Linked DNA regions of Salinivibrio kushneri. The protein of the gene in region 1 binds, or shares a complex with, the protein of each later gene. Links are inferred from orthologs where the notes say so. Each region holds a gene or a part of one and is shown in the gene's direction. Other genes may lie near its edges.

Region 1 (13,772 bases):
ATGGTCACGTCTCAATGTGGTGGTTAGTCAGCCAACAGTTCGTCGATCATCGCATGATACTTGCTGGCTTGTTTGGCTAGTGCCATCCGCTCGGCACGGATGATGGCCTTAATATCCATCAATGCGACATCAAAGTCATCATTAATAATCAGGTAATCATAATCAGCATAGTGAGAGATTTCGGAGCGTGCTTCTTGCATGCGCTGTGCGATCACCTCTTCACTGTCTTGACCACGAGTGGTCAGGCGTCTTTCTAGCTCTTCTCGGCTGGGAGGGAGAATGAAAATACTCTTGCTGTTCGGCATTTGCTGACGAATTTGTTCAGCGCCTTGCCAATCGATATCGAGGAAAATATCGACACCATTATTGAGCATTTTTTCAATCCATACCCGGGATGTGCCGTAGTAGTTGCCGAATACCTGTGCGTGCTCTAAGAACGCTTCTTGCGCAATCAGTGACTGAAACTCTTCCACGGAGACAAAATGATAGTGCACGCCATCTTCTTCACCTGGGCGCATGGCGCGCGTCGTGTGAGACACAGACACTTTCATGTCATAGCGAGGGTTATCATTCAGCAACGCTGAAATCAGACTGGATTTGCCCGCACCACTTGGGGCGGAAACAATGTAAAGCGTACCTTGGCTCATGGATTGATCACTTTCACTGGCTGATGCCCATCCGCAGTATAGCGTATACGTACAGGCGTCGATCGACGAATAGATAGTTGTTCCCCGTGGGAGGCGCGCAGGGTAGCACGAACTCATTTGGATTTGAACGGGATCGCGGTGAAAGCGATCATTAAGATGGCTTGTCATGACGCATAGCGGTTGTGGGTTTACAAAGGTTCACTGTTCGATGTGGAGCTGGTAGGGTAGCGCGCAGTTATCTAAGAAGATGCATAGCACGCGTTGGGGGTTGATTTTAGATTAGCCGCCCACACCTGTGTTGTGTGCAATTCACGCCCTTTAGGGCCTCAAACAGCGAGAAGATATCACTAAAAAACGAACGACATGAAGGAGGTGTCAATAATGGAAGGTACACCCGATTTGTATCCCTCACGCGTCAATGGAAAAGAAACCCTCTCCCCACGTCTAGACCCTGTTGTGTACGGCAGTGCGCAGCCAGAGGTACCGCATAGTTTAAGCCAGCACGAGCTGGATACGTTCGAGCGCCAAGGCTTTCTGGTTATGAAGGATTACATGCCGGAAATGGTGGCACCGCTTAAGCGTGAAATAACCCGTTTGCGCGATGATATGGCCGGCTATGAAGAGCTATATACCGAGCCGGATAGTGACGAGTTGCGCACTATTTTTAAACCTTTTGCCTACAGTGATTTGATCGATCGCTTCTCACGCGATCCGCGCATTCTCAATAAAGTGCGGCAAATTTTGGGCTCGGATGCATATTTGATGCAATCGCGTGTCAATATTAAGCCTGCGTTTAAAGGCAAGTCGTTTCCTTGGCATTCTGACTTCGAGACTTGGCACGTTGAGGATGGAATGCCACGGATGCGAGCCGTGACCGTATGGCTGATGTTAACCGACAACACCGAGCACAATGGGCCTTTGTATGTGATCCCCGGCTCGCACCATCATTATGCGTCTTGTGAAGGCAACACCGGCGAAAAAAACTATCAGCAATCGCTGAAAAAACAAATGCTGGGCGTGCCCAAGCCAGAGACCATGGACGCATTGTTAGAAGACAATGGCATTGCCTCGGTAACGGGACAAGCCGGTACCTTGGTGTTCCATGATTGTAACTTGATGCATGGCTCACCCGATAATATCGCCAACGACCCACGTTCGATTTTAATGTTCGTTTATAACAGTGTGGAAAACAAAACGGTGAAGCCATTTAGTGGGTTGCCACCGCGCCCACACTATTTATCTAACCCCGACCAACGCCCCCTGCAGGCAGTAGAGTCACTCTGGCCGCTGGCTTCCTAACCGTGTTGACGCCCACCTCTTTGTGGGCGTTTTTATTTTTTCGCTTTAAATCAGGGTTTTGCTATGCTGTCTCGATAATTGAACAAGCGTTTAATTATCTCGCCAACTTCAACGACATTAAGGAGTTTCCGTTGAACACATCATTAAAAGCGACCCTGAGCGTGACAGCTACTGCCCTGAGTGTGGCCAGTGCCGTATCCTTCTCTTCTTTTGCTCAAGCCAGTGACACGGCGTTAAGCGCACAACTTGGCATTGCCGATCACGCGGTCATTGCCCACCGTGGTGATTCTTACAATGCACCAGAGTCGACCTTGCCGGCTTACCAGCTTGCCTGTGAAGTGGGAGCCGATTATCTCGAGCTTGACCTACAGCGCACCAAAGACGGCAAATTGATCGCGGTGCATGACGACAACCTTAAGCGCAACACCAATATTGAGACAGTCTATCCTGAGCGTGCCGACGATCCGGTCAATACCTTTACTTGGGCAGAGCTGGAAAAACTGGATGCCGGTAGCTGGTATAACCAAGCCTATCCCGAGCGCGCACGAGAAAGCTTTAGCGGCTTGAAGCTAGTGACGCTGGATCAGGTACGTGAAATCGCGGAAGACTGTGCGCACCAGCCTGGGCTTTATATTGAAACCAAGGTGCCTGAGTTCTTCCCGGGGATTGAGCAGGATTTGAAGCAAGACTTGACCGAGCATGGTTGGTTAGATGACGACGCCAAAGGCAAAGTGATCCTGCAGACCTTTAACAAATCGAGCCTTGAAGCGCTGCAGGATGTGATGCCGAATGTGCCAAAAATCTTGCTGCTGTGGGCAGGTGATGGCTACATTCCCACTAAAGACAGCGCGCCGAAAGCGGATGATGAGTCTTACGCTCAGTACTACGCGCGTCAAGAAGTGGCCTCAAAATCCGGCTACGCAGAATGGTTGGATTATGCCAAGGAGCATGGCGCCATCGGTGTGGGGCCGTCGGGCACCCAAGCCAACTTTGATGATGCTTGGTCAAGCCAGTTTAGCTATATGGACTTGGCGAAGTCTTGGATGGTGGATATGAGCCATGAAAAAGGCTTGCTGATGCACATGTATACCTTGGACGATCGCGAAGATTTGATTCGTTACCGCGAGCGCGGTGTGGATGGCTTCTTTACCAACCGTCCTAACGTGGCGGTTAAAGCCTTAACCGACAGCGACGGTAAAGACATTGAAGCGACCTTAACGCAACTGGGTTATTAACCCCGCGCGTCAACTGTATTTACCTTTTGAGCCCGCCTGTTATTAGCGGGCTTTTTTAGTTATGTGCATCGACTGGAGCCGCACGCAGACACGCCGTTAATCCATCCCTGGAGGCTCCGCCGCGCCATCCTTGGCGCGGAGGGTCTGCTAAGCGAATCCAGTCGATGATAGCAGCGAGCATCGACTCAGTTTAGCGGGACTGATGCGCCATCAGTTTAGCCAGCGTACGTCGGTACATGGCATAAGCCACTGCGCCCGCAAGGAGGTTACCGATTAAGGCACCGGCAAATAGGCCAAATAGCTCGCCAATTTGTGCGCCTAGCCAGAGGCAGGGCAGGAAAAACGCAAATAGGCGGAGCGCAGAAATGGTCAGCGCGGTGTATGAGCGGCCTAATGCATTGGTAATTGACACCATCAACATACACACCCCTAGCGCGCCCAGGCTAAACGGCACTAGCGTAAGGTGAGTGTACAAGATATCGGTGACTTGTTGATCGCTGGTCATCAAGTCCGCCAAGGGAGCGGCAGCAAGCCAGGTCACCACGGCAATCAGCAATTGAAAGCCGAGAATAAACTGACACGCTAACTTAACCAAATGGCGCACTTCGGTCAGATCGCCTTTACCCAGCAAACGACCCACCATGGGTGGCATCGACATGGTTAATGCCAGCACCGAGACAATGGCAAAGAATTCAAAGCGTGAACCCAGTGCCCAGGCGGCCACTGCCGCTGAGCCAAAGCTGGCGAGCAGCTTGGTGGCCAGCATGGATGACACCGGCGGCAGCAGCTGGCTTATCATCGCCGGCCCCATAATATGCCCAATCGAACCCACACTTTGTTTGATGTTTAAGTCCTGCCAGTCAAACGAAACCCAGCCTTTGCCGAACACGCGAGGCGCGACAATGGCAATGCCAGCGCCAAACGCAATCAAGGTTGCCACGGCCGCGCCATTAATGCCCCAATCGAGCCAAAAGATAAATACCGGGTCGAGCGCAAGGTTTAATAAGCTGGTGACCACCATCATGGAGCCGGGCAACATGGTGTTGCCATTGGCGCGTGCCAGGCTATAAAAGAAGTAAAGCACTGCGCCTGTCCAGGCACTGACTAACCAAATTTGCCAATAGCTATCAATTACCGGAAATACCTTGTCCGGCGCATCGAGCAACATCAAGATTGGATGGCGCAAGGCGTAGAGCAAGCCGGCAAACAGAGCAACGCCTGCGGTGCCAATAAATAGAATCAGGCCGCCTAATTGTTTGGCATAGCGGCACTGATCGGCCCCGAGCGCGCGTGAGATCACCGCCGTGGTCGCAATCCCGAGGCCGACTTGAATGCCGATAATGATCATCTGAATGGGCAAGGTGAAGCCTTGTGCCGCGAGAGGTAGCACGCCCAACTGACCAATGAAGGCGCTATCGACAAGTTGAAAACTCATTAGTGACAGTACGCCAAACAGCATGGGTAAGGTGGTCGAGAACAAGCGCTTTGCGCGAGAAGCAGACTCCATCAGGCACTCTTTGCGTTAATAAAGGGAAAAAAGCCGAGCAGGAAGCGGCTCGGCATAACCTGACCAATTGTAGAGGATTGCTAAAAATTACCAACCCCTAATAAATGCGGGTATTCAGTGTTTGAACTCCTGACCCTAAGTGTGCAAGGGGTGATTAGAGGCGCTACTGCATACCATAATTGATGTTGGTGATTTGTGCTGGTGGTCTAGGTTATGGTGAAACAAATCACTATCACTGTTGCGCCGGTTTTGGTGAATGAATATGAGAATAGATGAGGCGGGAAGATGGATTGTCTTTTTACCAAGACAGGCTGTCGCGGTGGGTTATTGGTAAGTGAAGTGACGAAAAGAGACAATGTTTCGGTGAAATGTCAGTTTTATTGCATTTTAAACCAAACTTTTGTGACTATTGAGTGAAATATTTATTGCTTTTGGTGATAAGGAAGCTAGCACAACGCAGTAGAAAAACGGCATAGTTTTCGCTGTCTTGTAGCAAAAAAATCACTTCTAACAGGCCGTTATCGTTGATCGTGACTAAAAATCGAGATAAATATAGACCACTTTATGTGAGTGTGTAATACGTAGTGTTGCTTTCAGTGCTTAGGATGGCCAAGAGAGCACAACGGCAGGTTCCATGACCTGCAAAAATATCAGACAGTGGACAGGGAGTAGTGGCTATGCTGTCGTACTTTTTACGCCGGTTACTGTTGGTGATCCCGACATTTCTCGGCATTACCATTTTGATCTTTGGTATCACCCGTCTTGTGCCGGGTGGGCCGGTCGAGCGAATGATGACGCAAATGCAGGCACAAGCCGATGGCGGCTCGAGCTTGCAACGTGCTGGTGACAGCTCGGCGTTATCGGACGATCAGATTGCCGAACTTAAGGCATTTTACGGCCTCGATAAACCCGTGCTAGAAGCCTATGTCGATTGGCTGGGCAAGCTCGCCAACTTCGATCTGGGTGAGTCGACGCGCTACTACGAGCCGGTCACCGACATGATCGCCGAGCGTCTGCCCGTCTCCTTGTTTTACGGCGGCATGACCTTCTTCATCAGCTATTTTATCTCTCTTCCGCTCGGGTATTACAAAGCCCTCAAACACGGTTCAGTGTTTGATTCGTCCTCCTCTGTGCTGATTTTTATTGGGTTTGCCTTGCCTGGCTATGTGGTCGGGGTATTACTGATCACCTTGTTTAGCTATCACCTCGAATGGTTCCCGATGGGGGGCTTTGTGGGCGATGCCTACTACGACGCGACCAGCTTTTGGGAACGCGCCAAAGATGTGATGTGGCATGCGGTACTGCCGCTGATTTGTTATCTGATTGGTGACTTTGCCACCCTGACCATGACGATGAAAAACAACCTAATGGAAAACCTCTCGGCGGACTATATCCGTACGGCGATTGCCAAAGGGTTACCGTTCCGCTCGGCGGTGCGCAAGCACGCGCTGCGCAACAGCTTGATCCCGATTGCTAGCCATTTTGGCAACTCGTTGTTGTTCTTTATGACCGGCGCGTTTTTGATTGAAGTCATTTTCAATATCAATGGCATCGGCTTACTTGGCTATGAGTCAATTATGGAGCGCGATTATCCGGTGGTGATGGGCATTGTCGCCATCAATGCGCTATTACTGCTGGCCGGCAATATTATCTCCGATATCTGTGTTGCCTTGGTTGACCCTCGCGTGAAGTTTGGATCTTGATATGTTGACGTTTAGCCCTTTAACTCAAAAGAAAATCCGCAGCTTTAAGCAAATTAAACGCGGTTATTGGTCGTTTATCATCTTGACCACCATGCTGGTGTTGTCGCTGTTTGCCGAGCTTTTTATCAACAGTAAAGCGTTAATGGTCAAATACGACGGTGAATATTATTTCCCGGTACTGAGTGATGTGTACTTGGCGAGCGACTTTGGTCAAGTGGGGACCAGCGAAGCCAACTATCGTCAACTTGCCAAAGCCTTTGAGGCACAAGGCGGTGACAATTATGTGGTGATGCCCCTAGTGCCATGGAACCCACTGGAGCAAGATTTTAGCGGGGATTTTCCACCGACAGCGCCGAGCGCTGAGCATCAGCATTACCTTGGCACCGATGAGATTGGTCGCGATATCCTCGCTCGCTTGGTGTACGGCTTTCGTATCGCCATGGGGTTTGCGTTACTCACCATGGCCGCTTCCTATGCGATTGGTACAGCCGTCGGCTGTGCGATGGGTTTTTGGGGCGGCAAGTTTGACCTTTTCTTCCAACGCTTTATCGAAATCTGGTCGATGGTGCCGTTTTTGTACGTGATCATGATTTTGGTTTCGATTCTTCAGCCCACGTTTGCCCTGTTTGTAGGGATTAACGTGCTATTTGGCTGGATGGCGATCACCTGGTATATGCGCACCATGACCTATAAAGAGTCAGCGCGTGATTATGTGATGGCCGCGCGCGCACTCGGTGCCTCGACCAGCCGGATCTTATTCCGGCATATTTTGCCCAATACCATGGTGATGATTGTGACTTTGGCGCCCTTTACCATCGCACTCAATATTACCGCGTTAACAGCGCTGGATTATCTCGGCCTTGGGCTGATGCCGCCGACGCCCAGTTGGGGCGAGCTGTTACAGCAAGGCAAATCGAATTTGGACGCACCATGGATTGTTGCGTCCGTGGTGACCTCACTGGTGGTGGTATTAGTGATGGTGACCTTCATTGGTGAAGCGGTGCGCGCGGCGTTCGACCCGAAAAAATTCACCCGTTACGACTAACGTTAAACACAATGTGCAATGTTTGAATCACGATAAGGAAATCACGATGAAAAAACTGATCCTTGCGACCTCAATTTCGATGTTTAGCCTGACTGGCTGGGCGGCGGATTTGCCTGAAAACCTTAATTGGCAAACCAATTGGGATGCACCTAAAATCGGCTCTCCCAACGCCAAACGTGGCGGCGTTTTGCGCTCACACTTAAGCTCCTTTCCCCAGACGCTGCGCACGGTTGGCCCAGACTCCAACTCAGGCCTGCGCAGTTATTTTCTCGATGAAATGCCTTCATTGGTAAAGCGCCACCCAGACACACTGGAATGGATCCCGGATTTGGCCAATGAGTGGGCGTTTGGCGACGACCACAAAACCATCTACTTCAAGCTGAACCCAGAGGCGACCTGGTCGGATGGCGAGCCCGTCACCGCCGATGATTTTGTCTTTATGATGCAGTTCTACCGCTCGAAAGACATTGTTGCGCCTTGGTACAACGAGTACTACACCAACACCATTGGTGGGGTCGAGAAAATTGATCAACACACCATTGCTATATCGACTGCAATAGAGAAAAGCGACGAAGATCTGATGTATACCTTGGGTAGTTTGGTCCCACGTCCCGCGCATTTTTACGCCAATCCGAGCAAAGATGAAAACCAAGATGGCATTGCCGACGACTTTGTACGCCGCTATAACTTCAAAGCGACCCCCACCGTGGGCCCGTACGAGTTAGCGCGGGTGCAAAAAGGCCGTAGCGTCACCTTTGAGCATGTCGATGACTGGTGGGGCTACACCAACCCGTATTATCAACACCGTTATAACGTCGATAAGATCCGTCTGCGGGTGATCCGGGATAACGATATCGCCATGAAGCACTTTGAAAAAGGCAACTTGGATGTGTTCGACTTGCTATTACCGGATGTGTGGCACGACAAAACCCAATCTGAACCTTATAAAAAAGGCTATATCACCAAATTCTGGGGCCACAACGAATTACCGGTTGGCGCGGGTGGTTTATGGATGAATACGGCTATGCCGCTACTGGATGACATCAATGTGCGCAAAGGCATCATCTATGCCACGGACTTTGATGGCATGATTGAAAATATTACCCGTGGTGACTACTCACGCAAGCCACATGCAATGGGGCATGGTCATGGTGAGTACGACAACGATGGTGCGACACCGCCAGCGTTTGACCCTGAAAAAGCGATCAGCTATTTCGAAAAAGCTGGCTTTGACCAAGTGGGCCCCGATGGCATTCGTATTAACGACAAAGGCGAGCGTTTAAGCTTTGCCATCACTTATGGGTACCAACACCACACCCCACGCATCGCTTACTTGAAAGAGCAAGCGAAAAAAGCAGGGTTGGACTTTACCATTCACCTGGTTGATGGCTCATCGGCGTTTAAATACATACTGGAGAAAAAGCATCAGCTGGCGTTTCTCAATATGGGCACCTCAGAAATCCCGGCCTATTGGGAATACTTCCACTCGGATAACGCTAATAAAAAGCAAACCAACAACCACACCAATTACAGCTCCCCGGCGTTGGATAAGCTGATCATGGCGTACAAAACCGAGTTCGACATGGCGAAGAAATACCAGCTGTCGCACCAGATCCGCGCTAAGATCTCAGAAGCCAGTGTGATTGTACCTGGGTACATGGTGCCGTATGTGCGTCAAGGTTTTTGGCGTTATGTACAAATCCCAGACAACGCAATGACCAAGCGCACCGAAAAAATGGTCACCAGTGGCCGGGTGATGGGCTTTGGTACCTTCTGGATTGATGAAGAGATGAAAGACGCCACCGAAGAGGCGATGGATGACGATAAAGCCTTTGAGCCGGTGACCATCATTGATGACAGATACAAGCTGTAGGGGCGATTATGACGCAGGATGTCATTCTTTCGGTTAAGGATTTGACCGTTAGTTTTACCACTGACGACGGCCCCCGTGAGGTACTTCACGGGGTAAGCTTTGACGTAAAAGCCGGGCGCACGCTCGGCTTGGTGGGCGAGTCGGGCAGTGGCAAAAGTGTCACAGCGATGTCGATCATGGGCCTGCTCCCCAAGCCCTACGGCCAGGTGACGGGCGGCGAAATCTTGTACCGCGGGACCGACTTGGTGACCTTGCCCGCCAAAGAGCGCTACGCGATGCGTGGCAATCGGATCTCGATTATCTTTCAAGACCCGATGACGGCACTGAACCCGGTGCATACCGTGGGTCGGCAAATCAATGAAGTTTTGATGCTACACCGCCCAGAGCTGGATAAAAAAGCGCGCGCGGCGTGTGCGCTCGATATGCTGGCCAAGGTGAAAATCCCGATGCCAGAAAAGCGACTGAACGAGTACCCGCATAACCTATCCGGTGGGATGCGTCAGCGGGTAATGATCGCCATGGCACTGGCCTGCAAGCCCGATATCTTGATTTGTGATGAGCCAACCACCGCCTTGGATGTAACTGTGCAGGCCTCGATTTTGGACTTGATTAACGAGCTGCAAGAAGAAACCGGCATGGCGGTGATTTTTATCACTCACGATCTGGGGGTAGTCGCCGAGGTGTGTGACGATGTGGCGGTGATGTACGATGGCCAAATTCGTGAACGGGCGGATATTTTCACCCTCTTTGATCACCCATCCCATCCGTATACCAAGCGTTTATTGGGATTAATGCCGGGGCGTCACCATCAACCCAAACAGATGATTGATATTCGCCCGTTGGAAGCGTTTGATGCCGCGCCATCATCCCCGTAGTTGCAGGAGAACGCGATGAGCAAGGAAGTCCTCAGAGTAGAAAACCTGAAGCAGTATTTTGTCTCGGGCAAAGGCCTGCTTCGTCAAGGCTACACCATTAAAGCCGTCGATGGCGTATCGCTCTCGGTGTCACAAGGTGAAACCCTCGGGCTGGTGGGTGAGTCGGGGTGTGGCAAAAGCACCCTTGGCCGTACCATGCTTAAGCTGTTTGAGCCTACCGAAGGGAAAATTTTCTTTGAAGGTAAAGACATCACCCATTTATCGCCACGTCAGATGCGGCCACTGCGTAAAGACATGCAGATTGTCTTTCAAGATCCGCTCGAGTCGCTAAACCAGCGTCACACCATCGGCGGGATCTTAGAAGAGCCCTTTATTATTCACAATATAGGCACCGCGAAAGAGCGTCGCCAATGGGTACTTGAGCTGCTAGATAAAGTCGGATTGCCCCACGATGCGGTCAACCGCTACCCGCATGAGTTTTCGGGCGGTCAGCGCCAGCGGATTGGTATTGCGCGGGCGATTGCCCTTAAACCGAAACTGCTTATTTGTGACGAATCCGTCTCCGCTTTGGATGTATCGGTGCAGGCCCAGATTCTTAACCTGTTGCTGAAACTCCAGCAAGAGATGAACTTGGCGATGATTTTTATCTCCCACGACTTATCGGTGGTTCGTCATATCTCCGATAAGGTGGCAGTGATGTACTTTGGTCATGTGGTGGAAGAGGGTCCGACCGAAACCGTCTATCATCAGCCGCAGCATGAGTACACGCAAAAGTTACTCTCTGCCATTCCGATCACCCACCCTAAATACCGCAAGCACAAGCGCCGCGCTGAGCAACCGGCCGCTGACGCGGACGCAAGGGATGAGTCGGTGGACGAAAAAAAGCCTGAAACCACCCGCTAGCACCGTTTCCCCACCCTGTTTCAGGGTGGGCATCGGCTCATGCTTGCGCTTTTTGCCGAGGGCGATATCCCGATAACCGCCAATGTGGTGTGTCTCACACTTCTTCCTCTTTGCTTTATCCTTGTGACAAATTAATCAATAACTGTGAGTGCGATCTCTGTTCATGCATCAGTGTTACCGGTAACTTTACAGCGTAGAAGGTTGGTAACATAACAATTACATCCAGCATTTCGACCACTCGCATTCCAGCTTGATGGAATAAATGGAAATAAAACAAGGACATCCTACTATGAAAGCAATAACGAAAACCCTGCTCGCTGCCTCTATCTCTGGCTTGTTCTCTATGTCAGCGATGGCGGCGGATTTTAATCTGAAAATCCAATCGTCTGATCCCTCAGGTGATCTCAACTTTAAGGTTCAGCAGCGCTGGGCTGACCGTGTGGAGACCATGTCTGATGGCCAAATCAATATTGATTTATTGCCTGTTGGCTCTGTGGTGAAACACACCGAGACGCTCGGGGCGATAAAAATGGGGATCCTGGACGGACATGTCACCGCCACGGGCTACTTTTCCGGCAAAGATCCGGCCTTTGGCTTGATTGGTAATATGGTCGGTGCTTGGTCCGATACAACCCAGCTGCTGCAATACATGAATTACGGTGGCGGGAATGAGCTGATGACCGAGCTTTACGCCCCGTATGGTGTGCAGTTTGTAGGCGCATCGACCACGGGCGTTGAGTCGTTTATTTCCAAAAAACCGATTGACGGCGTGGCTGATCTTAAAGGACTCAAGCTGCGTGCCCCAGAAGGCTTGGTGCAGCAAGTGTTTGCCGCCGCTGGCGCCACACCGGTTAACTTGCCGGGCTCGGAAGTGTTTACCGGTCTGAGCAAAGGGGTGATTGATGCGGCCGATTACACCGTGTTTTCCACCAACCAAAAAGCAGGCATGAATGACATTGCACCGCACCCAGTGCAACCAGGCTTCCACTCGTTGCCACTGATTGATATCTCTATTGCGCAGAAAAAATGGGACAAGATGCCGGAAGACTTGCAGACCATTTTGAAAACCTCGGTGCGGGATTTTTCTTACGACATGACCACCCAGCTGAAAATGGCAGATATGGCGGCAGTGAAAGAGGCCAAAGCCAACCCAGAGATCACTATCCACGATTGGTCTGACGAAGAGCGCAAGAAGTTTCGTGAAATCGCCAAAACCCAATGGAAGGTGTTTGCCGAGCGCTCACCCAATGCACAAAAAGTGTATGACTCAGTCACTGATTTCTTAGAAACCAATGGCTTGTTGTAAGCATTCATCCTTGTCTTGTCAGTGATAGGAGGGCATCGCCCTCCTGATTGTGGACCTATTTTATGACTGAACAAACGCCTCATACCCCGCCCGAGCCCGACGAGCACCCAAGAAACGTACTCGATAGAGCGATCATTAAGGTGAGCCACTTATTAAGTTGGCTATTTATCGCCACCGTTTTTATCTCGTTTTACGAAGTGGTGATGCGTTACCTGTTTGATTCGCCCACCACCTGGGTGCATGAAACTGCCTCATTTATCGGCGGCTCCTTGTTCATTATCGGTGGGATTTATGCCTTTGCGGCCAACCGCCATGTGCGTGTGGTCTTAGTTTACGACGCGGTATCGTCACAAACGCGCAAATACCTCAACCTGGTTCATCACCTCGTCGGACTCGCGTTTGCCAGCATGCTGGCCTATTCATCCTACTCGCTTGCCAAGGAAGCCTGGTTTGCACCTTGGGGCGAGCTACGACTTGAGACCTCGGGGTCTGTGCTCAATGCGCCCTATCCGGCGCTGCTTAAAGGGCTGATTTTTATCGCGCTGTGCATTCTTGTGCTCCAGTTTGTATTGCATCTCATCCAAGAGCTGGTCGGGCTGAGGAACAAAGACGATGTTTGATTTATCTTCGATTGGACTGGCGTGGGGAAGCCTGCTCATGCTGGTGATGCTGATTGGATTGCTACTCACTGGGATGCAATTGGCGTTTGTGTCTGGGTTTGTGGCGATCTTTTTTACCCTCTTTTGGTTTGGCCCCGAGGCGATGCCATTAATTGCCAGCCGTACCTACAGTTTTGCCTCTGGTTACGTCTTTTTAGCCGTGCCGATGTTCGTATTAATGGCGGCACTACTTGACCGTTCAGGCATCGCCAAAGATCTTTTCGATGCCATGAAGTCCCTAGGGCGCAAGGTGAGAGGCGGGGTCGCGGTACAAACCATTTTAGTCGCGGTGTTGCTGGCTTCTATGTCTGGCGTGATTGGCGGTGAAACCGTGCTATTGGGGATCTTGGCGTTACCGCAAATGCTCCGCCTTGGTTATGATCGCAAGCTGGCGATCGGGACCACCTGTGCCGGGGGTGCGCTGGGGACCATGCTGCCGCCCAGTATCGTACTGATCATCTATGGTATGACCGCCAGTGTGTCGATTGGTGATTTGTTCAAGGCATCCTTTCTCCCCGCCTTCATTCTCGCCGCTTGTTACATCGCTTATGTGTTGATTCGTTGTAAGTTAAACCCGTCACTGGCGCCGATCCCAAGTGACAGCGGGGAAGACGATGAGCCGCAAGTGAGCTACTTTAAAGCGTTGTTTTTCCCACTTTTCTCGGTAGCCGTGGTACTTGGCAGTATTTACACTGGAGTGGCCTCGGTCACTGAAGCCTC
Region 2 (16,560 bases), 1.7 Mb from region 1 along the record:
GCGCTTGACGTTTACGCTCTTCGCGTAATTTCATCATTTCACTGTTATCTGGCTCATCACTGCCTGCTTGCGCCGCTTCGGCCTGTTTCGCTTTCGCTCGGGCGATCGCAGCCGCGACGGCAGGTTTGACATCGCTCGATGCCGCTTGTGCGGCTTTTTTCGCTTTCACCCGCTCCACTGCCGCGTTCAGTGCATCATCGGAGCCCGTGTTTTGTTGCGCGGCTTTTTTGCGACGCTCCGCGGCTTTGCGATGTTTTTCCTCTCGTTCCTGCTTTTCACGCTCCATGCGCGCTTTTTTGGCTTCAAAGCGCTGACGTGCGCGCTCGGCGGCTTCTTTTTCCGCTTCAATTTCACGAATTTCCGCTTTGGCCTGGCGATAGTATTGAACCAATGGGATCTCACTCGGACACACATAGGCACAGGCGCCGCATTCAATACAATCGAAGAGATCATAGTCTTGGCACTTGTCGTAATCCTGATCTTTGGCATACCACTGCAATTGCTGAGGTAAAAGGTGAGCGGGACAGACATCGGCACAGGCACTGCAACGAATGCATGCCATTTCTTGCTTGGCTGGGGAAATTTCTTTACGTGTGGGCACCAGCACACAGTTGGTCGTTTTGGTGACAGGCACTTGTGTGTGGGGAACGGTAAAGCCCATCATCGGGCCTCCGATGATCACCCGTGGCAGCTTTTTCTCTGCTTTATAGCCATGATGCGCCAACAATTCGCCAATTGGCGTACCGAGAAGTGCCCACCGGTTTTGCTGGGTTTTAAGCGTTTTCCCAGTCAAAGTGACCACACGCTTGATCAGCGGCTCGCCATCTAACACAGCACGTTTGATCGCATACGTGGTACCAATGTTTTGCATAAGCACGCCAATACTGGCGGGAAAGGCTTTGGCTGGGACTTCTTTACCGGTGATGATTTGAATCAGTTGTTTTTCACCGCCAGATGGGTACTTGGTAGGCACCACTTGGATGAGGATGTCCTCATCAACGGACTCCACCGCGGCTTTAAGCGCCGCGATAGCCTCTGGCTTATTATCTTCAATGCCAATCACGGATAGCTTAGGCTTCACGATGTGATTGAGGATTTGTATGCCTGCGACGATTTCGTCTGCGCAGTCTTGCATCAGACGGTCGTCGGCGGTGATATAAGGCTCACATTCCGCGGCGTTGATGATCAGTACTTCCGTACGCGCCAAGCCGCTTTGCAATTTTCTTGCGGTTGGAAAGCCTGCACCTCCCATCCCGGCGATACCCATGGAGCGAATGTGATCGATCAACTGCTCGGGTGGTTGAGTTCGGTATGCGGGTAAAGCTGTTTTTGGTCCCCACGTATCTTTACCGTCGGGCTGAATCACTACGCAACGGTCGGATAAGCCCGAAGGGTGTGCAATAGTTCTATCTTCAATTGCAACTACTACCCCAGAAGTGGGCGCGTGTACAGGCACACATTGTTGAATATCTGTTTCGGTAAGCGCCTGACCAGCGAGTACGTGATCACCTTGGCTAACGCGCAATTTCCCCTTGCTTCCGATATGTTGTTTTAACGGTATCACAAGTTCAGTAGGGACGATGTTTGGTAAAACTTCCCCCTGATTAGATTGGGTTTTGTGCTCAGGCGGATGAATCCCCCCATGAAAATCCCATATTTGACCATGTTTGATTTGTTCTATCAGGCTTTCCATCAGGCTCGTGCTCCCTGACGCTCGGTTACATCTACAACGGGAATTTGTTCAAGTTGCCATTTCCAAGTCTCAGGCGTGTCTTGAACGGGGATCATTTCAATACAGTCGGTCGGGCAGGGGGCGACACATAAATCACACCCGGTACAATCTTGTTCGATCACGGTATGCATGGCTTTGGTGCTACCCACAATCGCATCGACCGGACAGGCTTGGATGCATTTGGTACAGCCAATACAATCTTCCTCGTGGATGAAGGCGACTGTCTTAATGCTTTTTTCCTCATCATGAGCAAGTTCGGTGGCTTCTACGCCCATGAGATCTGCCAGATTTTCAATGGTTTGCTGGCCACCTGGCGGACATTTGTTAATCTCATCGCCATTGGCAATGGCTTCGGCATAGGGGCGACAGCCAGGGTAACCGCACTGGCCACATTGCGTTTGCGGCAGAATGGCATCAATTTGATCGACAATAGGATCCGCCTCCACTTTGAAGCGAATCGAGGCAAAACCTAGGATTGCACCGAATATGGCGGCAAGCGCGGCAAGCACGACCACCGCTATCACTATTCCACTCATGATAAAGTCACCAGTCCTGTAAAGCCCATAAAGGCGAGCGACATTAATCCAGCGGTAATCATTGCCACTGACGCGCCTTTGAAAGGCGCGGGTACGTCAGCGGCTGCAATGCGCTCGCGCATTGCAGCGAATAAAACCAGCACCAGCGAGAAACCACAGGCCGCCCCAAAACCGTAAATAATCGATTCGATAAAGCTGTGCTGTTGTTTCACATTGAGCAAGGCCACCCCAAGTACCGCACAGTTTGAGGTAATCAAAGGTAAGAATACGCCCAGTAGTCGGTGCAGTGTTGGACTGGTTTTATGCACCACCATTTCCGTGAACTGCACCACCACGGCAATCACCAAGATAAAGCTCAGTGTGCGGAGGTATCCGAGATCAAGTGGGATAAGAATATAGGTTTCAACCAGATACGAGCTCACTGATGCCAAGGTCAACACGAAGGTTGTGGCAAGCCCCATCCCAATTGCTGTTTCCAGTTTTTTTGATACGCCCATGAATGGACACAGGCCCAAAAACTCCACCAGTACGAAGTTATTGACCAATACCGTGCCCACCAGTAGCAACAAATACTCAGCCATGCTGTTTAATCATTTAATGTTTTTGTGATCTGCCTATTATCGACCTTTGAGGCGGCTATAACAACCGCCATCAAGCAGGGTTTTTGCTTGGTTCGCTGTAAGCTGTTAGTGACGCTTTACTCACGTACCTCATTCTAAGGGTAGTGGCAGCGTAGCGTGTGCGATCACGGTAAGAGTGTGTAATGAGGTAATGAAAAGCGTGGGACAGGTCAAGGAGAAGAGAGACATAAATTTGGCTCCCCCAACTGGACTCAACGGGGGCGCCCAGCCCAGTGACATATTCCGCATTGCAGAACGATTAGTCTGAAGAACTAAATTTGCCATCGGACATAAATTTGGCTCCCCCAACTGGACTCGAACCAGTGACATACGGATTAACAGTCCGCCGTTCTACCAACTGAACTATGGGGGAATTGTATTGCTATTGTGCTCTGTGGTGTCTCAAGATAGTGGCTCCCCCTGCGGGATTAGACGGGGACGCCTAGTCCTGCGACATATTCTGCGTAGCAGAACGGGTGCTCACTTTTGCGATGTCTATCTTATCTCAAGATAGTGGCTCCCCCTGCGGGATTCGAACCTGCGACATACGGATTAACAGTCCGCCGTTCTACCAACTGAACTAAGGGGGAATTGCCTTGAGAACGGGGCGAATGTTAGCGAGCACCTCGAAAGGTGTCAACTCATGAGAAGCAATAAAATCTGTCTTTTCAATCGACTGCTGAAAAGCTAGCCAGCGACGATGATAAAAACATCATAGTGGCGATTGATTGAGCATAGAGGCTAGTTTTGTCTTGACTTTTTACACAGCCGATTCTGAAAGGGCTCTCAGCGGTTACCCACAGATTCTGTGGATAACCATGTGTGTGGATCTTGATCAACTAACTATATGACTGATTTTATACAAGCTTGATGCAGCCATGGTAGGTAGGGAGATAGCTGTAAGGTGTTGATTTTTAGTGGGTGTGCTTTTTTTAACGCAATAAGTTTGAAAAAAAATCGATCGTGGATTATGCACAGGTCGCTATTTGTTCAACCCTTGAGTATCGGGGATAAAACAGTCATAAGGGAAAATGTTCAGTAGAAATGTGCGCGAAAACGCATGATTCAGAGGCTTTATCTTTATAGCACTATAGTTACTTAGCGCTTTGTCTTCGCTTAGAGAGGCTGGATGCATTGACTGCATGCCAAAAGAGGAACGATAGGTTACCTAGACACCCTCATGAGATCAAGCACTCAAGACGAAAAAGATCGCAATTGGTGGTTTGTCAGTAGTTAACCGCAATCGTTGACTCCGTAGGGCGAGTCAGGACAATAGATGTTTCGCTTTAGCGCCCCATGCTGGACATCGTGGTCAGCCCCAAACAGGATAGTTTCATGAGTAAAACATTTACGCTGCATTCTGCTTTTAAGCCATCAGGCGATCAGCCTGAGGCCATCCATCGTCTGTGTGAAGGGTTAGAGGCCGGCCTTGCCCATCAAACGTTGCTGGGGGTAACAGGGTCGGGGAAAACGTTCACAATGGCTAATGTCATTGCTGAGCTCGATCGCCCGACGATGATATTGGCACCTAATAAAACCTTGGCTGCTCAGCTCTATGGGGAAATGCGCGAGTTTTTTCCTGACAACGCGGTAGAGTATTTCGTTTCTTACTACGATTATTATCAACCAGAGGCGTATGTTCCGTCGACGGATACCTTCATAGAAAAAGATGCATCGATAAATGATCATGTCGAGCAGATGCGCTTGTCGGCGACCAAGGCGTTGATGGAACGCCGTGATGTGGTGATTGTGGCCTCTGTCTCTGCCATATATGGCTTGGGCGACCCCGATTCATATTTAAAAATGATGCTTCACATCCGTCGTGGTGACTTGCTCGACCAGCGTACCATTTTGCAACGTCTCGCTGAATTACAGTACACCCGCAATGATATGGCCTTTGAGCGCGGAACGTTTCGCGTTCGCGGTGAAGTCATCGATATCTTTCCGGCCGAATCGGACAAAGATGCCATACGGGTGGAGCTGTTTGACGACGAGGTGGAAACCATTAGCGTGTTTGATCCCTTAACGGGGCAGGTGAGTGTCAAAGACATGCCCCGTTGCACCATCTATCCTAAAACGCACTATGTCACCCCACGAGAGCGTATTCTCGAAGCGGTCGAGCAGATAAAAATGGAGCTATCGGCACGTAAAAAAACACTGCTGGAGCATAACAAACTGCTGGAAGAGCAGCGCATCACACAGCGAACGCAGTTTGATATTGAGATGATGAATGAGTTGGGCTATTGCTCGGGTATCGAAAACTACTCGCGTTATTTGAGTGGTCGAGCAGAAGGCGAACCACCACCAACCTTGTTTGACTATTTACCCGCTGATGGGTTGTTGATCATCGATGAGTCACACGTCACTGTGTCGCAAATTGGTGCCATGTACAAAGGCGATCGCTCGCGTAAAGAGACCTTGGTGGACTACGGGTTTCGGTTGCCTTCAGCGTTGGATAACCGGCCGCTAAAATTTGATGAGTTTGAAGCACTCGCGCCACAAACCGTGTATGTTTCTGCCACACCGGGTAATTATGAGGCTGAGAAATCAGGGTCGGATATCATTGATCAAGTGGTGCGTCCGACGGGTCTTATCGACCCGGAGATAGAAGTGCGTCCCGTTGCGACCCAAGTTGATGATTTACTCTCCGAAGTGCGCGCGCGTCGAGAGCGAGACGAACGCGTGCTGGTGACGACCTTGACCAAGCGCATGGCCGAAGACTTAACCGAATACATGCAAGAGCATGATGTGCGAGTGCGTTACCTTCACTCCGATATTGATACGGTGGAACGCATGGAAATTATTCGGGATCTCCGTCTTGGTGAGTTTGATGTCTTAGTCGGGATTAACTTACTTCGTGAAGGGTTAGATATGCCGGAGGTGTCTTTGGTTGCGATTTTGGATGCGGATAAAGAGGGCTTTTTGCGCTCTGAACGTTCATTGATTCAAACCATTGGCCGTGCAGCGCGTAACCTTCACGGTAAAGCGATTTTGTATGGCGATTCGATCACCAAGTCGATGAAACGCGCCATTGATGAAACGGAGCGACGCCGGGCGAAGCAAATTGCACATAATGAGGCGCATGGCATCACGCCACAGAAATTGAACAAGAAAGTGATGGACGTGATGGAGATAGGCACGGGTAAACGGGGTAAAACCGCAAAACCAGCAGCCAAGTCGTTGCGTGCCGTTGCTGAGCCTGATGCGGACTATGCGTTGAAGTCACCACAACAAATTGATGCTGAAATCAAAAAACTAGAAAGTCAGATGTTTGAGGCGGCCCAGAACCTTGAGTTTGAAACCGCGGCACAATTGCGCGATCAGTTACAAGCACTGCGTGAGCAATTTATTGTTAACAGTTAATGGGGTGAAAAATCACCGCTTTAAGGTAAAAAAAAAGCCAACCTAAATGACAGGTTGGCTACAGTGTTTCAGTGAGTGAAAACTCACAAACAACGTCAGTTGGCTAGGTGACCCCTGAGGGTCACTGGAATAGATGCATTTGGCGTGCCAAAAATAAAAGATAGTGATTACATCGACAAAACGTGTGGTTTTAACGGACCAGCCCAGCTACAATGGTTGCAAAATTGCATAATGCAACGCATTTCGCATACGCTCGTGCAACTGAGTGAGTTAACGCTACACGCCGCGATGCGATTCTTGGAGGATACATGCCAGCTCTATCACCCAGTAAACGAATATTGATGGTGGAAGACACTGCGTCGGTTGCGGCGTTATATAAATCCTACCTTAACCCCTTAGATGTGGATGTCACCATTGTAGGGACAGGGCAGGATGCGATGGCTTTTTTCGAGCAAGAAGGCGATCAGTTAGCACTGATGATCTTAGATTTACGCCTGCCGGATATGTCGGGCATCGATGTGCTTGCCAAAGTGCGAGCGGTCGCGCCCAACTTACCTGTGATTATCATGACTGCTCATGGCTCCATTGATGCCGCTGTTGATGCCATGCGCCATGGTGCTAATGACTTTTTAATCAAGCCTTGTGAAGCTGACCAGTTACGTGTCACGGTCAATAAGTCGCTCAAGCCCAAACCGAGTCATCCGGGGAAGGCGACCAAACAGGAAAGTGAATATCACGGGTTTATTGGTCGTAGTCTGCCGATGCAGGCGGTATACCGTGTGATCGAATCGGCTGCGCCCAGTAAAGCCACGGTATTTATTACAGGTGAAAGCGGAACCGGTAAAGAGGTGTGCGCAGAAGCTATTCATGCTGCTAGTACACGAAGTAACAAGCCGATTATTGCACTTAATTGCGCAGCGATTCCTAAAGACCTGATTGAAAGCGAGTTATTTGGCCATGTGAAAGGGGCCTTTACTGGCGCTGCGTCTGAGCGTGAAGGTGCAGCTGAGATGGCCAATGGCGGCACCCTGTTTTTGGATGAAATTTGCGAAATGGATATGGATTTGCAATCCAAACTGCTACGTTTCATTCAAACGGGGAGTTTTCAAAAGGTCGGCTCCTCGCAAGTTAAGTCGGTGGATGTCCGATTTGTCTGTGCTACCAATCGCGACCCTTGGCTCCAAGTACAACAAGGGAAATTTCGGGAAGATCTCTACTACCGATTGCATGTCATACCACTCGAGTTGCCCCCTTTAAGAGAGCGTGGAGACGATGTGATCGCCATTGCCAATGCCTTGCTCGCGCTATTTTCCGCGGAAGAAGGCAAAGATTTTTGTCGTTTTAGTGATGAAGTGACTACTCAGCTACTTCGCTACGACTGGCCCGGTAATGTTCGGCAGCTGCAAAATGTGATCCGTAACATTGTGGTGTTGCATAACGGTGAAGAAGTCAGCAAAGAGATGCTACCATCGCCAGTCGCTCGCGGTTCTGGTGCTGAAATTGCATCTACAGGAGATAACACGCGATCGGAAGCGGTGAACAGCGGGTCAGCCACTCTCGAGCCGGTCAAGCCATCATCACCAGTGGTGATGAAAGCCGATATAGAACCATTATGGAAAACGGAAAAACGTGCTATTGAAGTCGCGATCGACGTGTGTAATGGCAATATCCCGCAAGCAGCGGGGTTGCTTGAAGTTAGCCCTTCAACCTTGTATCGAAAACTACAAGCTTGGCAAAAATCTGCGGCGCATGAATGATAGGAATGGATGTATGGCCACCACAGTAAATACTGAAACATTACGTCGACTGAAATCAGAAGTAGGCGAGGATACGGTGACGGTTTTGCTCACTGTATTTAGCGACGAGCTATCCCAATACCATTCTCAATTGTCTGGTTCTCCGTCGATAGAGCAAGTTCGTGAGATCAGCCATGCGATAAAAAGCAGTGCAGCCAGTTTTGGTGCGGATGATCTGGCCGAGATGGCGCGTGAGTGTGAATCACGGGTGAAACAAGGCCAACAAGATTGGATGACACATCACCTTGATGAGCTGACCGAGATGTTACGAGGGACGGCTTCTACCTACCGAGAAATGGCCGTCGAGCAAAATTTCATCAACAGCTTGACGTAGTTTATCCCTGTCATGACGCCAATGATGATTTGAGGAGGCCAAACTGGCCTCTTTTTGTTGGTAACGTGTAGCGAGCTGCGATGCATGTTGCTCACCAATGACCATATCGATGGTTTGGCCACCCATCGCGCGCTCACACCAAGCAAGCATAGTGGCTAATGACATGTCACCCGCCGGCCCGATTTCCTTGCCAAGGTTTCTAATAAACGCCAGTTTGGCCTGCGTATGTTTTAACGCACGGCCGAGTTCGGGAACCAGTAGTGGCGGCATCACGCTGGTTAAAAAACTGCCAGGGCCGAGCAAAATCAAGTCAGCCTGCTCGATAGCCTCAATGGCCTCGCGGGTCGCGGGGACGGTTGGGGACAAAAAGAGACGTGTCGGGGGAGCGCTTAGCTCATCAATATGTGTTTCTCCCGACACTGTCTCACCCTCTGGCGTTAACGCGGCAAGCTCAGCAGGATGCTCAGACATCGGTAGCAAATTGGGACGGATATCTAACAGATCGCGAATAAGTTGGATAGCTTCAAGCGGACGGACTGAGAGGTTATCCAGTGCGGTAAGGATCAGGTTGCCCAAATTATGCCCGTTCAACTCACCTTTCCCTTTAAAGCGATATTCAAACAGCATGGAGCCGACCGAGGGCTCGGTGATTAATTGGTTGAGGCAGTTACGAATGTCGCCCCAAGCTATTCCACCTTGGCAGGCACGGATACGGCCAGTTGACCCACCGTTGTCGGTTGTGGTGACAATGCCTGTTACCTGCTCGCCATAGGCTCCCAATGCCGATAAGACGCGCCCCAGACCATGTCCGCCACCAATCGCTACGATACGTTGTGAATGCTGATCTGAAACGTTTTGGGTCATCGCTTAGTTTCCTGAGAAAAAATCAATGCCGCCTAGTTTACCTGATGCGTGAGCGACAAGGTATTTGTTGGAGCCGTAAAGTGTGAGCAAATCAGGGAAGTGGGATAAAAAGGTGAAGAAAAAAAGAGGTAACGCGTCGCGTTACCTCGCCCAATCAAGCAGATGAATAAACAGGGCAAATAGCAAGGCAGCAATAAAAACGGTTTAGTGTGGATCTTGCATCATACTCAACAGGTAATCCCGTGTGGCGACACAGGAGCTGTTTGCCATTAACTGTTGCTTTTCCCCAGTGGGGAGTGGCAACAGTTCTAACCAGCGCTGGCATAACCACGTCAAGTTAGAGAATTCGGTTTCTCTGTGCATTTGTTGTAATTCAGGGTAGCGCTCAAACATTGACTGTAAGCGTTCGACCAGAGGCTCACTTTGTTTGTCGACGTGACAATCAGGCCAGCGGGGTAATGCGTTTACCGTGGCAAACAAGATGTGGTTGTGCTGCTGGTTAAATGCTTGGATAGCAAAGCGTGCTGTTCCCCGTGCCGTTATCACCAAGCAGCCATCTTCTTGACTTCGGGTATAGTCCTCAATCTCAATAAAGGTGCCAATATCCACGTGAGAGCGCTGGGCTTGTGTTTCCGCCATACACACTCCGATAGGGAGTCCATGCTTTAACGCGAATACCAGTGTGTCTAACGAGTCGCCCGCTGGGATGCGAAGAGGCATCCGGCCGCCAGGCAAGATGTGGCGATCATTAAACAAAATTGGTGTGGATTGTCCCATGTGACACCCCCTGACAAGCAATGACGTTGGTCTAGTAATCTAGATATTGCAAAAGGGGTGCCTACTTTTTGAAACGCCAGTATACCAGCGGTTCGGCATCGTGATGTCGCGATTGCGTAGCGCTTGAGAGCGAGAACTCGCAATTTGCAACGCAAATCCGCTCGCGATAACGCATTGTGCAAACGCTCACTCACTCGCTTTGCGGTCGCCCGTGAGTAGGATTACGCCCTGACTCGTCGTCAGCGTCGCGGTATAAAGACAAAAAAAATAGCCTCCATTTGGAGGCTATTAAAGAGGTGTTTTTAACATCAACACCGCGTTAGCGGTTAACCTGTGGTTTTTTTCCTTTATTTGGGTTGTAACCATGGCGAACGCGTGCGCATAAAGGGCGCGAGGTTGAGCTTTGTGGTCTCATAGTCTTGCTTTTTACTCTCTTGTCGGAAGAAAAATCATGTTAATGATCGGGAACATCTCATCAACAACATAATGATGGGGGATATAGCGTCGAATAACAACATCGTTTGCTTAAAAAAGCGTCAATATTGGTATTTCGTCTAAACAGCCGCTTATTATCAGCAAATGTTATTAAACTAAGGCAAGATCGGGCCGATATCCGCTATGGCTCTGGGTTGAGAAGCCGAGATGTAGTGGGGGCGAAGATGTCCGGCGAGCCTTGTCGGCAATTTTTTGCTTTATTGGTGCTGAGGGTGTAGGTTGAAAATTGCACAAGCGGTTTGTACTGACGCAACAGCCACCCACCTTAGGCGATCGTTGTGTGAGAGACTGTGCCAATGACTGAAGGATTCAGGAGGACACAATGAAACACAAGCGCTATAGCAACAAGAAAATCAAAGAAATGCTCAATGAGGTCATGCCAGAGATGGAAAAGCACGCGAGGACAACCGTGCCCTGCACGATCAGGCGAATGATCGCTCACCTGATAGTGGCCCCGTTTTTAGTCCCGACGATGCTAAAAAATAGTGGTTTATAGGACAAAGCCAGCTCGCGAAGCTGGCTTTGTTGCGACATTATCACCGCTCAAGCCTACTGAAGCCGCCATTTCTGCCTTCTCCCTCCGTTCTACATTATCCGCGCTTGACCCTCGCTCCTATTCGGGATGAGCGCTGCCTCTGGCAGGCATCATTACCGCTTATTCAAGTCAGATTTTGTGACCGTGATAGCTGTCTGACATCACGTGCATGTGTTTCTGTTGAGTTTTTTCGACAAATAACGTTTAGTATCGGCTTTACAATTAAGTAACATTTGGCGCATATTAGCAGTCAAAGTCACTGAGATTGCAAAGGTACAAAGAGGCTTGTGTTTTTTTTAGACGACAAGCTAGTTAAGCATTAGTGCCGATGTCCCCAGATTCAGTATAAATAGCAATTTGTTCCGTTTTTTGTTTCTAGTGGTGAATAAAGCGCTAATGTGACCTCATCTTACCAGCTTGAAATTCCATTCTTGGGTTCTCAGGTAGTGAAAGATGAGTTTTTAATCTCATTCTGTGGCAAAATACTTCAGATTTATGGCAAAACACAGCGTTGCTTGATAATGTTTTGCCTCTAGTCGCGCAGCGAGGCGTAGCACAGCTTTTTAGATTGTGCAAAACGGATTATCCCGTCACGTAGCGTCGATTGTCATGGATGCAATAGCGATTGTTATGGAGTTACACGATGAAGCTAAACACGATCACCCGAACCCTCTTTATGGGCGCTGGCCTTTCTCTGGCTCTAGCAGGATGCAGCGAACCAGAGCAAAAACAGACCTCTCAATCTAACCCTGAAACCAAACAACAAGCCGAGTCCGCGACAGGCGAGCCGCAACTGGCGGCAGAGCAAGAGCTCGTGCGTGGTAACGGTGCCGAAGTGGCGTCGTTGGATCCGCATAAAACTCAAGGCGTGCCTGAGTCGCATGTTATTCGTGACCTACTAGAAGGCTTGGTCAACCAGGATGCAGACGGTAATGTCATTCCAGGCGTCGCTTTACGCTGGGAAAACGAAGACAACAAGGTGTTTACGTTTTACCTTCGAGAAGACGCCAAATGGTCGAACGGTGATCCTGTTACCGCGCAAGATTTTGAGTACAGCTTCAAGCGCGTGGCTGATCCAATGACGGCTTCACCTTACTCTTGGTACCTTGGCTACACCCACATGGAGAATGCCAAAGCCATTATTAAGGGTGACAAAGATAAAGACACATTGGGCGTTGAAGCGCTAGACGATCACACCCTTCAGGTGACGTTAGATACCGCGGTACCTTACCTCGTGAAGATGATGGGCCACACCACCATGAAGCCGGTACATAAAGAAACGGTGGAAAAACATGGTGACCAATGGACTAAACCTGAGAACTTCGTGGGTAATGGTGCGTATGTCGTGGATAACTGGGTGATTAATGAGCGCATTGAGTTAACCCGTAACGACCAGTATTGGGATAATGAAAACACCACACTCGATAAAGTGACCTATTTGCCGATTGAAAACCAAGTGGCGGAAATGAATCGCTACTTGGCCGGCGAAATTGACATGACGTATGAGATCCCGAACGAGCATTTCCGTCGCTTGAAAAACGAGCATCCAGAAGATTTATCTATCGTGGGTAACCTGTGTAGCTACTACTACATCTTTAATACCAAGCGTGAACCTTTTGATGATGTCCGTGTGCGTAAAGCCTTGTCTTACGCGATTGACCGTAACGTGATTACCGATGCGCTACTGGGCCAAGGGCAAAAGCCCGCGTACTTCTTGACGCCTGAAATTACCGCTGGGTTTGATCCTGAGCTGCCAGCGTACGCCAAGATGACACAAGAAGAGCGTGATGCAGAGGCCAAGCGTCTGCTCAAAGAAGCTGGGTTCGGTGAAGACAATCCGCTCGACTTCTCACTGCTTTATAACACCAGCGAAAACCACAAAAAGCTGGCCGTCGCAATCGGTCAAATGTGGAAAGACAAGCTGGGTGTTGATGTTGCACTTAATAACCAAGAGTGGAAAACCTACCTGAGCACCAAAGATGAAGGTAATTTTGATGTCGCGCGCGCCGGTTGGTGTGGTGACTACAATGAAGCGTCTACCTTCCTCAGCTTGATGCGCAGCTCTAACTCATCAGGTGGTGTGCATTATGATAGCCAAGCTTATGATGCGATCATGGAAAACGCCATGACCACCACAGACGATGACAAGCGCACACAACTGTACTTGGATGCGGAAGCCCAGATGGCAAAAGACATGCCGATCGCGCCGATTTACCAGTATGTAAAAGCGCGTCTGCTTAGTCCACAAGTCGGTGGCTTCCCTGCCAATAACGCCGAAGAGAAGATCTACTCAAAAGATCTTTATATCAAGGCCGAGTAACGCCTGATTCACAGCTGATAAGGGAGCCGCTCCATGCGGCTCCCTTGGCTGGTTGTCGCTATGTAGGTATCGCCTAGGTAGCGGACGCTGTGAGGCTCAAAACGAAACGGTACAGTTATGTTGAAATTTATCGCCAAGCGCCTTTTGGAAGCTATTCCAACGTTGTTGGTCTTAATTACTATCTCTTTTTTCTTGATGCGGTTTGCGCCAGGCAACCCCTTTTCAAGCGAACGTCCATTGCCCCCTGCCGTAATGGAAAACATCAATGCCAAATACGGTCTGGATAAGCCTGTATTTGAGCAATACACCACCTACTTGGGCAATATCCTACAAGGGGATTTTGGTCCATCGTTTAAATACATTGATTTTACGGTGAATGAGCTGATTGCTGACGCATTTCCTGTATCGGCACAAATCGGTGCGTTGGCGTTTATCTTCACGCTGATTTTTGGGGTCACGATTGGCACCATTGCTGCGCTCAAACAAAACACCTGGATTGACTACACCATCATGTCTACGGCGATGTTAGGGGTGGTGATGCCATCCTTTGTATTAGCCCCCGTGCTGATTTATATCTTCGCCATTAACCTTGGTTGGTTCCCCGCCGGTGGCTGGCAAGGCGGTGGTTGGCAATTCATGGTATTGCCAATGATCGGTATGTCCTTACTGTATGTGGCCACATTTGCGCGTGTGACCCGCGGCAGCATGATCGAAACCCTAAACAGTAACTTTATTCGCACCGCGCGTGCCAAAGGGCTCAGTTACCCTAAAATTATTGTTAAACATGCGCTCAAGCCTGCGATGCTACCGGTTGTGTCCTACATGGGACCCGCGTTTGTGGGCATTATTACGGGGTCGGTGGTGATCGAAACCATTTTCGGTTTGCCGGGTATCGGGAAGCTGTTTGTGAACGCCGCGTTTAACCGTGATTATTCATTAGTGCTTGGCTGTACCATTTTGATCGGTACGCTGACCATTCTTTTCAACGCGATCGTCGATATCCTGCTGGCGTATATCGATCCTAAGATTCGTTACTAGGGGTGACATGATGCTGACGAAAAAAGAAAACATTGACGCCCTCGAAAACTTTGCTGAAGAAGTCGATGTCAAGGGGCGTAGCCTTTGGCAGGATGCGGCGATTCGTTTTAAACGTAACCGTGCTGCAATGGCGAGCTTGGTGATTCTGGTATTGATTGGTTTGAGCGTGATCCTTGGGCCGTATATCAGTGCCTACGCGTATGACGCGACCGATTGGTATGCCATTCATGCGGCGCCTTCATTGGGCGTAGACGGACATTGGTTTGGTACCGATGCGTTAGGCCGAGATCTCTTTACTCGCACCATGATGGGCGGGCGTATATCGATCATGGTAGGCGTCATGGGTGCCTTTGTCGCCGTCTTGATTGGTACCTTATATGGTGCCACATCAGGCTTTATTGGCGGCCGCACCGATGCGGTGATGATGCGCTTGGTGGAAATCCTCCAATCGATTCCGTTCATGTTCTTTGTGATTGTACTGGTCACCTTCTTTGGCCGTAATATCGTGCTGATCTTCGTGGCCATTGGCTGTATTGCGTGGCTAGATATGGCACGTATTGTGCGCGGTCAAACACTGAGCTTACGGAGTAAAGAGTTTGTCGAAGCGGCGCACGTTTCAGGGGTGAGCACGCGCCATATCATTACTCGCCATATCGTGCCAAACGTACTCGGGATTGTTGCGGTTTACTCGACTTTATTGGTGCCGAACATGATCTTGTTTGAATCTTTCTTGAGTTTCTTGGGGTTAGGTGTGCAAGAGCCAATGACCAGTTGGGGTGCCTTACTACAAGAAGGCTCGCAAACGATGGAAATTGCGATTTGGCAGCTGCTGTTCCCTGCCGCCTTTATGGTGATGACATTGTTCTGTTTTAACTATGTCGGCGATGGGCTTCGTGATGCCTTGGATCCAAAAGACAGATAAGCGACGTTTTTTGCCATCGTAAAAAACGCAATAATATGAAAAGCGCAGGTTTATTTCCTGCGCTTTTTTGTTACTGTTAAATGCGTGTTTCAAGGATGAGAATCGATAGCAATGGTGGCTGTCGATAGAGTGACAAAGGAGCTGTCATGCGATCCCTCTCAATTCAATGGAAGGTCACCCTCGTGGCCAGTTTGTGCGTTGCTGTGACCGCGGTAACCTTATTAACCTTCTCGACTTACGTAAATAACCAGTTTCAGCAAACGGTCGGTCAAGCGAGCACTCAAACGCTGCGCAGTGCTGCTCAACGTCTTGCGACCAGTCAAGCCCACGTTCAAGCGACCCATGTTCAGCGTTCTTTAGATGAAGCGGTGTACCGCGCGCAAATGCTGGCGCAAAGTGTGGTGTACCTACAGTATAACGCTGAGCAAAACTTTACCGACAGTGGTGAACTTCGCGGTTCAATCAATGAGCTAGTGCGGCGCTCCGTGGAGAACTTTGATTCGGTCCAAGCTGCGTTCGTGGTGTTTAAGCCCAATGCGCTCGACCAAGAAGATGATTTTTATCAGCTCGATACAGAACGGGGTGCCAATGCCACAGGGCGTTTTGCCAGCCGCTGGCAAAAACGGGATGGCGAGCTGCAAGGCAGTGTGCTCAGTGAGAAGCAAATTAACAACGACAATAATAATGGCAGTGGGCAAGCAGCGAATCATTGGTACCAGTGCCCATTGAGCCAAGGTGCGGCATGTGTGTCTGCGCCCAAACAAGCGGGCAGCAGTCTTAGCGTCACCATTTCTTCACCGCTAATGCGCGACGGACAAGTGCTTGGGGTACTGGGCATTGATATTGGTCTTGGCGGATTACAGTCAGTGATCGCAGAGGCAGATAAAGCCCTATTTGACGGTGCCGGGAATGTCAGTGTACTGAGCCAAGGTGGCCGTTTAGTGGTGTCGGATAAATCGCAAGCAACGGGAGGGACGGTTAATGATTTACCGTCGGCGCCCGACAACATGGTTGGATGGCTAACCGAAGGTCAACCACAGACCGAGTGGCAAAAAGGTCAATTGATGACCTATGTGCCGATTGCTTTGCCTGGCACCACGTGGGGAGCCCTGATCACCTTGCCGGAAGATGTCTTACTCTCTGAGGCAAACCAATTAAGCCAACAAATCACCGCGCAGCGCAGTCAAGCCGCGTGGACAGAGCGTAGCTTAGGGGTTGTGGCAACCCT

Evidence for each region.
Region 2: the proteins of N8M53_RS00645 (region 1) and oppB are in contact, whole or in part, in a cryo-EM structure (PDB 8Z21), measured with the Escherichia coli proteins. The link is inferred for Salinivibrio kushneri from one-to-one orthologs.

What each region holds. Positions count from the first base shown.
Region 1 is NZ_CP114588.1:124,813-138,584, forward strand. The notes cover bases 8,344-11,250. They hold N8M53_RS00645 (ABC transporter ATP-binding protein), read left to right. Parts: upstream 8,344-9,317; coding sequence 9,318-10,184; downstream 10,185-11,250. Other genes in these bases: N8M53_RS00640 (extracellular solute-binding protein), read left to right, coding at 8,344-9,309; N8M53_RS00650 (ABC transporter ATP-binding protein), read left to right, coding at 10,200-11,087. In the rest of the region: gmk (guanylate kinase), read right to left, coding at 24-647; N8M53_RS00615 (phytanoyl-CoA dioxygenase family protein), read left to right, coding at 1,029-1,946; N8M53_RS00620 (glycerophosphodiester phosphodiesterase), read left to right, coding at 2,078-3,181; N8M53_RS00625 (MATE family efflux transporter), read right to left, coding at 3,372-4,688; N8M53_RS00630 (ABC transporter permease subunit), read left to right, coding at 5,366-6,391; N8M53_RS00635 (ABC transporter permease), read left to right, coding at 6,393-7,436; more of N8M53_RS00640, read left to right, coding at 7,483-8,343; N8M53_RS00655 (TRAP transporter substrate-binding protein), read left to right, coding at 11,377-12,393; N8M53_RS00660 (TRAP transporter small permease subunit), read left to right, coding at 12,456-13,013; N8M53_RS00665 (TRAP transporter large permease), read left to right, coding at 13,006-13,772. UniProt on the Escherichia coli protein: Part of the ABC transporter complex OppABCDF involved in the uptake of oligopeptides and of the ABC transporter complex MppA-OppBCDF involved in the uptake of the cell wall murein tripeptide L-alanyl-gamma-D-glutamyl-meso-diaminopimelate.
Region 2 is NZ_CP114588.1:1,876,710-1,893,269, reverse strand. The notes cover bases 12,675-15,449. They hold oppB (oligopeptide ABC transporter permease OppB), read left to right. Parts: upstream 12,675-13,489; coding sequence 13,490-14,410; downstream 14,411-15,449. Other genes in these bases: oppC (oligopeptide ABC transporter permease OppC), read left to right, coding at 14,421-15,332; N8M53_RS08880 (ABC transporter substrate-binding protein), read left to right, coding at 12,675-13,372. Also shown: electron transport complex subunit RsxC, read right to left, coding at 1-1,693; electron transport complex subunit RsxB, read right to left, coding at 1,693-2,268; electron transport complex subunit RsxA, read right to left, coding at 2,265-2,849; excinuclease ABC subunit UvrB, read left to right, coding at 4,224-6,251; quorum-sensing sigma-54 dependent transcriptional regulator LuxO, read left to right, coding at 6,560-8,008; N8M53_RS08900 (Hpt domain-containing protein), read left to right, coding at 8,022-8,381; uridine diphosphate-N-acetylglucosamine-binding protein YvcK, read right to left, coding at 8,313-9,245; N8M53_RS08890 (LON peptidase substrate-binding domain-containing protein), read right to left, coding at 9,450-10,022; N8M53_RS08885 (hypothetical protein), read left to right, coding at 10,840-11,013; more of N8M53_RS08880, read left to right, coding at 11,696-12,674; N8M53_RS08865 (methyl-accepting chemotaxis protein), read left to right, coding at 15,479-16,560. UniProt on the Escherichia coli protein: Part of the ABC transporter complex OppABCDF involved in the uptake of oligopeptides and of the ABC transporter complex MppA-OppBCDF involved in the uptake of the cell wall murein tripeptide L-alanyl-gamma-D-glutamyl-meso-diaminopimelate.